2 regions of the Actinomadura graeca genome follow, and region 1 is predicted to be linked to the other one. Evidence: predicted binding sites of a transcription regulator. Region 1 holds the regulator's gene; the other holds the start of a gene.
What was found. Region 1 encodes HspR, which represses chaperone genes until heat shock. Its sites were predicted from a motif close to ANTTGAGTCNNNNNGACTCAANT; they were not measured.

Region 1 (6,889 bases):
CGGTCAAGCGTGAGATGGGCACCGACTGGAAGACCACCATCGACGGCAAGGACTTCACCCCCCAGCAGATCAGCGCGTTCGTGCTGCAGAAGCTGAAGAGGGACGCCGAGTCCTACCTCGGCGAGACCGTCACCGACGCGGTCATCACCGTGCCGGCGTACTTCTCCGACCACCAGCGGCAGGCCACCAAGGAGGCCGGGCAGATCGCGGGGCTGAACGTCCTGCGCATCATCAACGAGCCCACCTCCGCGGCGCTGGCCTACCACCTGGAGAAGGAGAACGAGGCGACCATCCTGGTCTTCGACCTGGGCGGCGGCACGTTCGACGTGTCCCTGCTGGAGGTCGGCGACGGCGTGGTGGAGGTCAAGGCCACCAGCGGCGACAACCACCTCGGCGGCGACGACTGGGACCAGAAGATCGTCGACTGGCTGGTCGAGAAGTTCAAGAACGCCAACGGCGTCGACCTGTCCAAGGACAAGATGGCGCTCCAGCGGATCCGCGAGGGCGCCGAGAAGGCCAAGATCGAGCTGTCCGGGTCGTCGGAGACCACGATCCACCTGCCCTACATCACCGCCTCGTCCGAGGGGCCGCTGCACCTGGAGGAGAAGCTCACCCGCGGCGAGTTCCAGCGGATGACCTCCGACCTGCTCGACCGGACCAAGGCGCCGTTCCACTCGGTGCTCAAGGACGCCGGCATCTCGGTCGACGGCATCGACCAGGTCGTCCTGGTCGGCGGCTCGACCCGCATGCCCGCGGTGTCGGAGCTGGTCAAGGAGCTGACCGGCGGCAAGGAGCCCAACAAGGGCGTCAACCCCGACGAGGTCGTCGCGATCGGCGCGAGCCTGCAGGCGGGCGTGCTGAAGGGCGAGGTCAAGGACGTCCTGCTGCTGGACGTGACGCCGCTGAGCCTGGGCATCGAGACCAAGGGCGGCATCTTCACCAAGATCATCGAGCGGAACACCACGATTCCGACCAAGCGCTCGGAGACCTTCACCACGGCCGACGACAACCAGCCGTCGGTGGAGATCCAGGTCTACCAGGGCGAGCGCGAGATCGCCGCGTACAACAAGAAGCTCGGCACCTTCCAGCTCACCGGCCTGCCGCCGGCGCCGCGCGGCGTCCCGCAGATCGAGGTCACCTTCGACATCGACGCCAACGGGATCGTCAACGTCTCGGCGAAGGACCAGGGCACCGGCCGCGAGCAGTCGATGGTCATCACCGGCGGCTCCGCGCTGCCCAAGGACGACATCGAGAAGATGATGCGCGACGCCGAGCAGTACGCCGAGGAGGACCGCAAGCGCAAGGAGGAGGCCGAGGTCCGCAACCAGGCCGACACCCTGGCCTACTCCACCGAGAAGTTCCTGCGGGAGAACGACGAGAAGGTCCCCGCGGAGCTGAAGACCGAGGTGGGCGACGCGGTCGCCGAGGTCAAGAAGGCCCTTGAGGGCACCGACGTCGACGCGATCAAGTCCAGCGCCGAGAAGCTCGCCCAGGTCAGCCAGAAGATGGGCGCGGCGATGTACGCGCAGAACCCGGAGGGCGCGCAGCCCGGCGGCGAGGACCACGGCCCGACCGCCGACGCGCAGGCCGGTGACCAGGACGACGAGGTCGTCGACGCCGAGATCGTGGACGAGGACAAGCCGAAGGGTGACGCGTCGTGACGACCTCCCCTCATGAGGGCGAGGAGAAGGAGGGCCCGGTGATCCGCGACAAGCGGCGCATCGATCCCGAGACGGGCAAGGTCCGGGAGACCGGCGGCACGCCGGCCCCCGAGCCCCAGGCCAAGGGCGGCGCCGCGGCCTCGGACGCCGGGGACTCCTCGCTCAAGACGCAGCTGGCCGAACGCCTCGCCGACCTCCAGCGGCTCAAGGCGGAGTACGACAACTACCGCAAGCGCGTGGAGCGCGACCGGGTCGCCGTCCGCGAGCAGGCCCTCGGGCAGGTGCTGTCCGAGCTGCTCCCGGTGCTGGACGACATCGGCCGGGCCCGCGACCACGACGAGCTGACCGGCGGGTTCAAGTCCGTCGGCGACCGGCTGGAGGCGGTCACGGGCAAGCTCGGCCTGGAGCGTTACGGGCAGAGGGGCGAGCCCTTCGACCCGACCGTGCACGAGGCGCTCATGCACTCGTACTCGGCGGACGTGACGGAGACCAGCGTCGCGGACGTCCTCCAGCCCGGCTACCGGATCGGTGAGCGGGTCCTGCGCCCCGCCCGCGTGGCGGTGGCCGAGCCCGACCCGAACGGCGGCTCCGGCGAGGAAGCGGCCGGCGAAGAGTGACCTCCTGGCCCGCGCCAGGGGGACCCCGGGGCCCGGCCCCCGGGATCGGCCCGAAGTCCCGTCCCGGCCACGCGGCCGGGACGGGCCTCCGGGGCAGGTGAAGGCATGCGGCAAGTGGCGATAGCAGAGAGCGGGGCGCCGTGAGCACCAAGGACTATTTGGAGAAGGACTACTACAAGGTCCTCGGTGTCGCGAAGACGGCCTCGCAGGAGGAGATCAAGAAGTCCTACCGGAAGCTGGCCCGCAAGTACCACCCGGACGCCAACAAGGGCGACGCCGAGGCGGAGGAGCGCTTCAAGGAGGTCTCCGAGGCCTACGACGTCCTGTCGGACGAGAAGCGCCGCAAGGAGTACGACTCGGTGCGGTCGATGCCGGGCGGGTTCCGCGGCCAGCAGGGCGGCGGCTTCCCCTTCGACCTGGGCGACCTGTTCGGGCAGCAGGGCGGCGCGCAGACCGGCGGCGCGGGCGAGCGCATCGGCGACCTGTTCGGCGGGCTGTTCAACCGGGGCGGCGGCGGCACCCGCACCGCCGGGACGCGGCGGGCCAGGCGCGGCGCGGACGTCGAGACCGAGGTGACGCTGTCGTTCGGCCGCGCGATGAACGGCGTGACCGTCCCGATCAAGCTGACGAGCGAGGCCGCGTGCGACGCGTGCCGCGGGACCGGCGCGAAGGCCGGGACCGTCCCGCGGGTGTGCCCGAACTGCGAGGGCACCGGGCACGAGACCCGCAACCTCGGCAACTTCGGCTTCCAGGAGCCGTGCCGGGAGTGCCACGGCCGCGGCCTGGTCGTGGACGACCCGTGCCCCAAGTGCCACGGCAGCGGCCGCGCGACCGGGACGCGCACGATCCAGGCGCGTATCCCGGCGGGCGTCGCCGACGGGCAGAAGATCCGGCTGAAGGGCAAGGGCGCGCCCGGCGAGAACGGCGGCCCGAGCGGCGACCTGTACGTCAACATCAAGGTGCGGCCGCACCAGGTGTTCGGCCGCAGCGGCGACAACCTGACGCTGACCGTCCCGGTGACGTTCCCGGAGGCCGCGCTCGGCGCGGAGATCCGGGTGCCGACGTTCCAGGGGCAGCCGGTCACGCTGCGCCTGCCGGAGGGCACCCCGAACGGCCGGACGTTCCGCGTCAAGGGACGCGGCGCGCCCCGCCGCGACGGCACCAAGGGCGACCTGCTGGTCACCGTGGACGTGCAGGTGCCGCAGAAGCTCGACGACCAGACGCGCGAGGCGCTGGCCCGGCTCCGTGAGACCGGCGCGGGCGACGACCTGCGCGCCGACCTCCTCCAGCAGGCGAGAACGGAGTGAGCCGTGGACACGACCCCTTTCGGTGACAGCACTCCGGTCTACGTGATCTCGGTGGCGGCGCAGCTGTCGGGGCTGCACCCGCAGACGCTGCGGGCCTACGACCGGATGGGCCTGGTGTCCCCCGGCCGGACGCCGGGACGCGGCCGCCGCTACTCGATGCGAGACATCGTGATGCTCCGCGAGATCCAGCGGCTCTCGCAGGAGGAGGGCATCAACCTCTCGGGCATCAAGCACATCCTGGAGCTGCAGCGGGACAACGTGCGGCTCCGCGAGGAGCTCGCCAAGGCGCACGCCGCCCTGGCCGACCTCGCGAACGAGCTCGAGTCGACCCGGGCGGTCGCGGCGCGGCTGGCGCAGCAGCGGCGGCACGGGGACACGGGCGGGACGCCCGGCTCCGACCTGGTGCCGATCAGGCACACGAGCGTCGTGGTCTGGCACGAGCGGAACCGGGACTGACCTCGGGGGGCGTCCCCCGTCGACGCAGGGGAGCGTAACTATGGACGTCAAGCTGACGCAGAAGAGCCAGGAGGCGGTGTCGGTCGCGGTCCGCCGGGCGGCGGCCGAAGGACATCCCGAGGTCGAGCCGCAGCACCTGCTGGTGGCGCTGATCGGGCTGCCGGAGGGCACGGCGGTGCCGCTGCTGGAGGCCGTCGGCGCGGACTGGCAGGCGATCCGGCGGCGGGCCGAGGAGCAGCTCGCGGCCAGGCCGAAGGCGGCGGGCTCGACGGTCGCGGCGCCGCGGCTGTCGGCGCAGCTCCAGCGGGCGATCACCACGGCGGGCAACCGGGCGCAGCAGCTGGAGGACGAGTACGTCTCGACCGAGCACCTGCTGGTCGGGCTCGCCGCGGACGGCGGCCCCGCGGCGGGGCTGCTGAAGGAGTTCGGCGCGACGCCGCAGGCGCTGCTGGAGGCGTTCGAGAAGGTGCGCGGGCACGCCCGGGTGACCAGCGAGAACCCCGAGGGCACCTACCAGTCGCTGGAGAAGTACGGCGTCGACCTCACCGCCGCGGCCCGCGACGGGCGCCTCGACCCGGTGATCGGGCGGGACGCGGAGATCCGGCGGGTCGTGCAGGTGCTGTCCCGGCGGACGAAGAACAACCCGGTGCTGATCGGCGAGCCGGGCGTCGGGAAGACCGCCGTCGTGGAGGGCCTCGCGCAGCGGATCGTCGCGGGCGACGTGCCCGAGTCGCTGCGCGGGAAGCGGCTGGTGTCGCTGGACCTCGGCGCGATGGTCGCGGGCGCGAAGTACCGCGGCGAGTTCGAGGAGCGGCTGAAGGCCGTCCTGAACGAGATCAAGAAGAGCGACGGGCGGATCGTCACGTTCATCGACGAGCTGCACACCGTCGTCGGGGCGGGCGCGGCCGAGGGCGCGATGGACGCCGGCAACATGCTGAAGCCGATGCTGGCGCGCGGCGAGCTGCGGATGATCGGCGCGACGACGCTGGACGAGTACCGCGAGCGCATCGAGAAGGACCCGGCGCTGGAACGCCGCTTCCAGCAGGTCCTCGTGGGGGAGCCGTCGGTCGAGGACACGATCGCGATCCTGCGCGGGCTGAAGGGCCGGTACGAGGCGCACCACAAGGTGCAGATCAACGACTCGTCCCTGGTGGCCGCGGCGACGCTGTCGGACCGCTACATCACGTCCCGGTTCCTGCCGGACAAGGCGATCGACCTGGTGGACGAGGCCGCGTCCCGGCTGCGGATGGAGATCGACTCGCGGCCCGTCGAGATCGACGAGCTGCAACGCGCGGTGGACCGGCTGAAGATGGAGGAGCTGAACCTCGCGAAGGAGACCGACGAGCCGTCCAAGCAGCGGCTGGAGCGGCTGCGCGCCGACCTCGCCGACAAGCAGGAGCAGCTCAACGGGCTGGTCGGCCGGTGGGAGCAGGAGAAGGCCGGGCTGAACCGCGTCGGCGAGATCAAGGAGCGGATCGACCAGCTCCGTGGCGAGGCCGAGCGCGCCCAGCGCGACGGCGACCTGGAGACCTCCGCGCGGCTCACCTACGGCGAGATCCCCCAGCTGGAGAAGCAGCTGGAGGAGGCGTCGCAGGCGGCGGAGCACCGCGACGCGATGGTCAAGGAGGAGGTCGGGCCGGACGACGTCGCGGACGTGGTCGCGTCCTGGACGGGCATCCCGGCGGGGCGCCTCCTGGAGGGCGAGACCGAGAAGCTGCTGCGGATGGAGGACGAGCTGGGCAAGCGCCTCATCGGCCAGCGGTCCGCGGTGCGGACGGTGTCGGACGCGGTCCGCCGCGCCCGCGCCGGGATCTCCGACCCGGACCGCCCGACCGGCTCGTTCCTGTTCCTCGGCCCGACGGGCGTCGGCAAGACCGAGCTGGCGAAGGCGCTCGCGGAGTTCCTGTTCGACGACGAGCGGGCGATGACCCGCATCGACATGAGCGAGTACTCCGAGAAGCACAGCGTCGCGCGGCTGGTCGGCGCGCCCCCCGGCTACGTCGGGTACGAGGAGGGCGGGCAGCTCACCGAGGCCGTCCGGCGGCGCCCGTACTCGGTGGTCCTGCTGGACGAGGTGGAGAAGGCGCACCCCGAGGTGTTCGACATCCTGCTCCAGGTCCTCGACGACGGGCGGCTGACCGACGGGCAGGGCCGCACGGTGGACTTCCGCAACACGATCCTGATCCTCACATCCAACATCGGGTCGCAGTTCCTGGTCGACCCGACGCTGGAGAACGGGGCGAAGCGCAACGCGGTCTGGAACGCCGTCCGCAACTCGTTCAAGCCGGAATTCCTCAACCGGCTGGACGACGTGATCCTCTTCGACGCGCTGTCGACCGATGAGCTGACCCGGATCGTGGACCTCCAGGTGGACCGGCTCGCCGAGCGCCTCGCCGACCGGCAGCTGACGCTGCGGGTCACCGACGCGGCGCGCGAGTGGCTCGCGCTGACCGGCTACGACCCGCTGTACGGGGCGCGGCCGCTGCGCCGGCTCGTGCAGACGGCGATCGGCGACCAGCTGGCGCGGGAGCTGCTGTCGGGCGAGGTCCGCGACGGCGACGAGGTGGTGGTCGAGCTGGACGAGGCCGCCGACCGGCTCACCGTCGAGCCGTCGAAGGGCCTGACCCTGACGAAGTGACCGGACGGGCCGAGGCTACTCCCCGGCGAACAGCTCGATCAGGGCCTTGACGTCGTGGTTGGCCTCGGCCGGATGCCGGAACGGCCGGTGGGCGTTGATGGTGTAGGTGTTGCGGCGGCCCACGCGGACACGGGTGAGGTAGCCCGCCTCCTCCAAGTCCGTGATGATGAGCTGCGCCGCGCGCTCGGTGATCCCGATCTCCTGCGCCAC
Region 2 (6,889 bases), 3.1 Mb from region 1:
CGGTTCAGGTCCGCGGCCTCGCTCCGCCGCGCCGCGGCGTGCAGGGTGACCACGGCGGTGTCGCCCTCGACGGACATCGCGGCGAAGCCGGGCCTGCCGTGCACCGTGAAGCTCGCGTCGCCGGGGGCGCGCGCCACGGTCGGGTCGCCGTGGTAGGTGTGGACCTCGCGGCCGGCCGGGTCGGCGACGGTCAGGCGGTCGCCGGGGACCAGCTTCAGCGACGCGAAGTGCACCTTGATGTAGGTGGAACCGGGCTCGCGGATGACGGTGCGCCAGCTGCGGCCGGTGGGCGCGTACCGCACCACGGCGTCGTCGGCCTTCTCCTCGCCCGCGACGGTCACCCGCGGCTGGGGCGTGGCGGGTGCCGCCCCGGCGGCGGGGGAGTGCGGCACGGTGGCCCGGGCGGCGGGGCCCGGCAGGACTGATGCGGCCGCCAGCAGTGCGGCGGCGACGGACAGGGCGCGTGGCCGGAAGGACACGGCGCACCTCCTCGGTTGCGGGGGGCGGGGGTTCCCGGGGGGAGACGTCGTGGGCGGGCGGGGGGCCTCCGGGCCGGAGGGGAGCAGGCCCGGTCCAGGACGCGGTGCGGCGGTCGTCTGGACCTGTCCGCCGGGCGCGCGCCTGTACGCCGGGCGTCGCGGCCGGCGAGGACGAGATTGTGGCACCCGGGACCCCGGTCCCGTCACTCGCAACTTGTCATAGCTCCGGGGCTATCGGACCGGCCCGGCGCGCGCGGCTCCGCGGCGGGCCGGTCCGGAACGCGATCAGCCGCCGACGCCGCCGTCCGGCAGCCGGGTCACCTTGACGGGCCCCGGCACCGGCACGCAGGGTGCGACGGGGCCGGTGGCGGTGCCGGAGAACGTCCAGGCGGCGGACGCATCCCGGCCGAAGCGGGTGAAGCCGACCTCCAGCACCAGCGTCCGGCCCGGCTTGAGCCGGTCGGGGTGCAGGCGGGTGAAGTGGCCGTCGCCGTCGTCGTCCTCCGGCCGCATGATCGTGACCAGCGTGCCGTCGTCCGGGACGATCGTGCCGCGGGGCGTGCGGCAGCGTTCGCCGTCGGGCACGAAGTCGACGACCGCCGGGATCCCGAGCGCGCGCAGCCGGGAGGCGATGAGCTCGGGATGCCGGTAGTCGCGGATGTAGAGCCGGATCGAGCCGTCGGGATCGCGCACGACCGCGTTGGCCTTGGGCGCCCGGTCCCCGGTCATCACCGGGACCACGATCGCCGCCGCGGCGGCGGCCACCACGGCGGCGGCCGTCAGGCCCGCCCGGCGCCACCGGACGGCCCGGACGCGCGACGCCGCCGGGGCGGGCGCGGTGCGGGCGGCGACGACGTCCTTGAGCTCTGCCAGCAGGCGGTCTTCGAAGGTCTGCAAGATCACTCCTCGGAGTAGGCGAGGGGGGCGGGGAAGGCGGGCAGCGCGGCGCGGACCGCCTTGCGGGCCCGATGGAGGCGGACGCGGGCGGTGACGGGCCGGATCCCCAGGGCGGCCGCCGCCTCGGTGACGGTGAGGCCGTCCACCGTGATCAGTTCGAGCAGGGCGCGGACGCCTTCGGGGAGCCCGGAGAGGGCCTCGTAGGCGCGGCGTCCGTCGCTCTCGGCGTCGATCCGCTCCTCCAGCCGGGCGATGTCGCCCGCGTCCAGCAGCCGCCGACCGGCGATGCGCCCCGCGATCCGGGACTCCCGTGCCGCCCGGCGGTGCTCGGCGGCCACGACGTTGCGCGCCACCCCGTACAGCCAGCCCAGCTCGCTGCCCATGGCGGGCCGGTAGGTGTGGGCGGAGTCGACGACCGCCAGGAACACCTCCGCGGTCAGGTCCGCCGCCGTGTGCGGATCGCGGACCCGGCGGGCGATGAACCGGCTGACCTCCTCGATGTGCCGCCGGTAGAACGCCTCCAGGGCGGCGGGATCCCCGCCGGCACGAGCGAGGCCGCTCTCGGGCTTGGCCATGCTCTCTCCTCTCGCTGTCACACTCCTACTTGGCGCGACACCGGAAAGGCGTTTCCTCCCCGGGGCCGTCCGGCCGGGCGGCCGGGCGGCGTGGTGATCGCTGAGAGCGAACGTTGCTGAGGAAACAAAATCGTGCTCCGTTTTCTTGAGTGTGGATGACTCAACTCGGTGTTGGGTGACACACGGACTTGGAGCTGAGCATGAGCGAGACCCTGACGCTGCCGGTGCTGCCCCTGGACGACGGGGCCGTTCTGCCGGGCATGGTGGTCCCCCTCGACCTGTCCGAGAGCGGGGAGGTCCGGGCGGCCATCGAGGCGGCCCGCGCGGTGGCCCAGGCCACGGGGCCGGGGATCCGGTCGGCGGCCAAGCCGCGGGTGCTGCTGGTGCCCAGGCTCAACGGGCAGTACGCCGGCGTGGGGACGCTGGGCGTGATCGAGCAGGAGGGGCGGCTGCCGGGCGGGGAGCCGGGCGCGGTCGTCCGTGGCGTGTCGCGGGTGCGGATCGGCACCGGGACGACCGGGCCGGGCGCGGCGCTGTGGGTCGAGGGCACCGTGATCGAGGCGCCGCCCGTGACCGGGCGGGCCGAGGAGCTCGCCAAGGAGTACAAGGGCCTGGTCAGCGCCATCCTGCAGAAGCGCGGCGCCTGGCAGGTCGTGGACGTGGTCCAGCAGATCGACGATCCGTCCACGCTGGCCGACAACGCCGGGTACGCCCCCTACCTGTCGGACGAGCAGAAGATCGAGGTGCTGGAGACGCCCGACGTCGTCGAGCGGCTCACGCTGGTCATCGGGTGGGCGCGCGACCATCTCGCCGAGCTGGACGTGGCGGAGACCATCCGCAAGGACGTGCAGGAGGGCATGGAGAAGACGCAGCGGGAGTTCCTGCTGCGGCAGCAGCAGGAGGCCATCCGCAAGGAGCTGGCCGAGCTGAACGGCGACCCGGCCGACGAGGAGGACGACTACCGGGCCCGGATCGAGGCGGCCGACCTTCCCGAGAAGGTGCGGGAGGCGGCGCTCAAGGAGGTCGACAAGCTGGAGCGGTCGTCCGACGCCTCGCCTGAGGGCGGCTGGATCCGCACATGGCTGGACACCGTCCTCGACATCCCGTGGAACGAGCGCACCGAGGACTCCTATGACATCGCCGGCGCGCGCGCGATCCTTGACGAGGACCACGCGGGCCTCGACGACGTGAAGGAGCGCATCGTCGAGTACCTGGCCGTGCGCAAGAGGCGCGCGGACCGGGGACTGGGCGTCGTGGGCGGGCGCAGGAGCGGTGCCGTGCTGGCGCTGACCGGACCCCCTGGCGTGGGCAAGACCTCGCTCGGCGAGTCGGTCGCGCGGGCCATGGGACGCAAGTTCGTGCGCGTCGCCCTGGGCGGCGTCCGTGACGAGGCGGAGATCCGGGGTCACCGCCGGACGTACGTGGGCGCCCTTCCGGGACGGATCGTCCGCGCCATCCGCGAGGCGGGCTCGATGAACCCGGTCGTCCTGCTGGACGAGGTGGACAAGGTCGGCGCGGACTACCGGGGCGACCCGACCGCGGCGCTGCTGGAGGTCCTCGACCCCGAGCAGAACCACACGTTCCGCGACCACTACCTGGAGGTCGAGCTCGACCTGAGCGACGTGCTGTTCCTCGCCACGGCGAACGTGGTCGAGGCGATCCCCGGCCCGCTGCTGGACCGGATGGAGCTCGTCGAGCTGGACGGCTACACCGAGGACGAGAAGGTCACGATCGCCCGCGACCACCTGCTGCCGCGCCAGCTCGGCAAGGCGGGGCTGGAGGCGTCCGAGGTCGGCTTCGGCGACGACGCGCTGCGGCTGCTGGCGGCCGAGTACACCCGCGAGGCGGGCGTGCGGTCGCTGGACCGCTCGATCGCGCGGGTGCTGCGGAAGGTCGCCGCGAACGTCGCGCTGGAGAAGGCGGCGCTCCCGGTCGCCATCGGCGCGGGCGACCTGAAGGACTACCTGGGGCGGCCGAGGTTCACGCCGGAGGTCGAGCTCGGCAGGTCCGAGAGGCGGACGGGCGTGCCGGGCGTGGCGACGGGCCTCGCGGTCACCGGCGCGGGCGGCGACGTCCTCTACATCGAGGCGTCGCTGGCCGACCGGGAGACCGGGGACACCGGCGTGACGCTGACCGGCCAGCTCGGCGACGTCATGAAGGAGTCGGCGCGGATCGCGCTCAGCTACCTGCGCTCGCGGGGCGCCGAGCTGGAGCTGCCGGTCGGCGACCTGAAGGACCGCGGCGTGCACGTCCACGTGCCCGCAGGCGCGATCCCGAAGGACGGCCCGAGCGCCGGCATCACGATGACGACGGCGCTGGCGTCCCTGCTCTCGGGGCGGCCGGTCCGGCCGGACGTGGCGATGACCGGCGAGGTCTCGCTGACCGGGCGGGTCCTGCCGATCGGCGGGCTGAAGCAGAAGCTGCTGGCCGCGTCCCGGCTCGGCATCACGACCGCGATCGTCCCGAAGCGCAACGAGCCGGACCTGGAGGACGTGCCGGCCGAGGTGCTGGAGAAGCTGACGGTGTTCGCCGTCGGCGACGTCCGCGAGGTGCTGGACCTGGCGCTCGAACCGGCCACCACGCCGGTCGCCGTGTGACCGGCCGCGCCGCCCCGGGGGACCCCGTCCCCGGGGCGGCGCCCATTTCCGGCCGTCCCTAATCGGGGGACCGTGCTCGGAAACAAAGGACGAAATCACGCGATCCGCATATTCCGAAACGGAGCGGGGACCAGGGGTCCCGTGGTGGTGCGGATGTGGCAGCCGGCGGCGACCGGCGAACGGCTCTCCTGGTGGGTGATCGCCCTGCGGGCGGTCGCGGTGACGATCGCGCTCGGCTTCCTCGCGGTGTTCTGCTACATCGCGTTCCGGCTGACCCTGACGCCCGTCCATGACAACGGGCAGGCCGGGGGGAACACCGATCCCGGGCGCTCGCTGCGCTTCTACGCGGACCGCCCCGTCAAGGAGGCGGTCCTGCAGATCGGCGGCAACCTGGCGCTGCTGGCGCCCCTCGGCGTCCTGCTGCCGGTCGTCTGGGTCAGCCTGCGGGGCCCGATCCGCCTCGCGCTCCTGACCGGCATGTGCTCCCTGGCCATCGAGACCGTCCAGGGCGCGTTCGTGATAGGGCGCGCCTTCGACGTGGACGATGTGATCCTCAACGTCGCGGGGGTCGTCCTCGCCTACCTCCTCCTCGGGCGGCGGCTCTCGAAGTCCGTCCGCGGCTGACGGCCGGCCCGCCGTGCCCGGCGCGCGGTCACCGCGGGGTCAGCCGGAAGGTCCTCGGCCGCCGGCCCGCGCGTTCCGCGTAGCGGCCGTAGACGGGCCAGACCTCCAGGAGGCGCGGCCAGACCTCCGCCCGCTCGGCGTCGCCGAGCAGGCGCGCGGTGACCGGCACGGTGCGGCCCCGGAAGCTCACCTCGGCGTCCGGGTGCCGCATGAGGTCGCCCGTCCAGGCGGGGTGCCGGTCGCGGCCGAAGCCGGAGCCGACGACGATCCACCCGCCGTCCTTCTCGGGCAGGCAGGCGAGCGGTGCCCGGCGCGGACGCCCGCTGACCGCGCCGGTCGTGGTCAGGACGAGGCTCGGGACGAGCGCCTGGCCGAGCAGGAGACGGCCGCGCGAGACACGGTGGAGCACCCGGTCGAGGGGCGGGACGACCTTCAGCCCCACCGCGGAGAACCACCTGGCGCCGGAGATCCGCTGGAGAGGCGGGCCCAGCGCACGCCGGACGAGGCGGGGCGCCGTCCCCGGCCCGCGCCCGGGCCGGGCGAGGCGTCCCGCCCGGCGGGGCGCCAGGTGGCCGCTCTCCGCGAGCCAGCGCACGCTGTCGGCGACGGTCTCCTCCACCGGGCGGAGCGTGAGGTCCAGCGCCTCCAGGAGGGGGCGGTCGTCGGTCGGGACGAGCGTCACCATGAGCTCGGCGGCGTCGCGGGTGAGCGGGTGGTCGAACCGGTGGACGCGCTTGGCGGCGTCCAGTGCCGTCCCGAGGCCGAGCAGCACCGCGGACGGAACGGGCACGCGGCGGCACCTGACGCCGGTCAGCGCGTCGCACAGGTCGGCGCAGCTCCGCCAGGTCAGATGGTGGCCGCCGAGGAGCCAGCGGCTCGCGCCCTGCCGCGTCTCGACCGCGCGGGCCAGCGCCTCGCCGAGGTCACGGACGTCGAGGACCGGCACGCCGCCGCCGCCCGGCAGCGGCCAGACCGTGCCGAGCCCCGCGGCGAGGCCCTCCATCAGCGAAGCCAGCCGGGGCTGGTGCGGCCCGCACACGCCGCCCGGGTACACGATCGTGACCGGCGCGCCCTCCTCCTGGAGGCCGCGCGCGTACCTTTCGGCGGCCAGCTTGGAGCGGCCGTAGGCGGTGCGGGGACGCGCGAGCGGCGCGTCCACCGTGATGACCTGCGCGGACGGGGGGACGAACACCGCGACGGCGGACACGTGGACCACCGGCGCGAGCCCCTGCCCGACCGCCCCGCCGACCACGTTCCGGGTGCCGGTGACGTTGGCCTCGACCAGGTCGCGGCCCGCGCCGGTCACGCCGGCCGCGGCGGCCGCGTGGATCGCCGCGTCGCAGCCCGACAGCGCCTCCTTCACGGCGGCGGCGTCCAGCATGTCGCCGGTCACCAGCTCCACGTCCCCGGCCGGGACGCCGATGGCCCCCAGCACCCGCGCCGCCTTCTCCGGGTCCCGGACGAGCGCGCGCGGGCGGTGCCCCGCGCCGAGCAGGGCGCGGACGGTGTAGGACCCGACGAAACCGGAGGCGCCTGTGAGGAAGACCCGCATGAACGACAAACTAGCGTCCGGTCACAGGCCGTGGCGGGCGTCCGTGCCGTCCCGCGCTTCGCCCGCCCCCGGCGGGCCTCCCGGTGCCGTCCGCGAAGGGGGAGAATGGGCGGGGCACCGCCATCTGTGATCAACTTCTCCCGTCGACCCAGACCATCCATCGGG

Region 2: a site for HspR is predicted at 2,095-2,117, ahead of lon (endopeptidase La). Genes of this name have one in related genera too.

The regions. Positions count from the first base shown of each region.
Region 1 covers NZ_CP059572.1:4,417,300-4,424,188, forward strand. The annotation lists gene dnaK (molecular chaperone DnaK) at 1-1,661, shown strand, start outside; gene grpE (nucleotide exchange factor GrpE) at 1,658-2,278, shown strand; gene dnaJ (molecular chaperone DnaJ) at 2,419-3,585, shown strand; gene AGRA3207_RS19470 (heat shock protein transcriptional repressor HspR) at 3,589-4,041, shown strand; gene clpB (ATP-dependent chaperone ClpB) at 4,082-6,679, shown strand; gene AGRA3207_RS19480 (helix-turn-helix transcriptional regulator) at 6,695-6,889, opposite strand, start outside.
Region 2 covers NZ_CP059572.1:1,299,372-1,306,260, reverse strand. The annotation lists gene AGRA3207_RS06070 (trypsin-like serine peptidase) at 1-479, opposite strand, end outside; gene AGRA3207_RS06065 (hypothetical protein) at 765-1,376, opposite strand; gene AGRA3207_RS06060 (RNA polymerase sigma factor) at 1,379-1,951, opposite strand; gene lon (endopeptidase La) at 2,152-4,548, shown strand; gene AGRA3207_RS06050 (VanZ family protein) at 4,702-5,172, shown strand; gene AGRA3207_RS06045 (nitroreductase family deazaflavin-dependent oxidoreductase) at 5,201-6,724, opposite strand.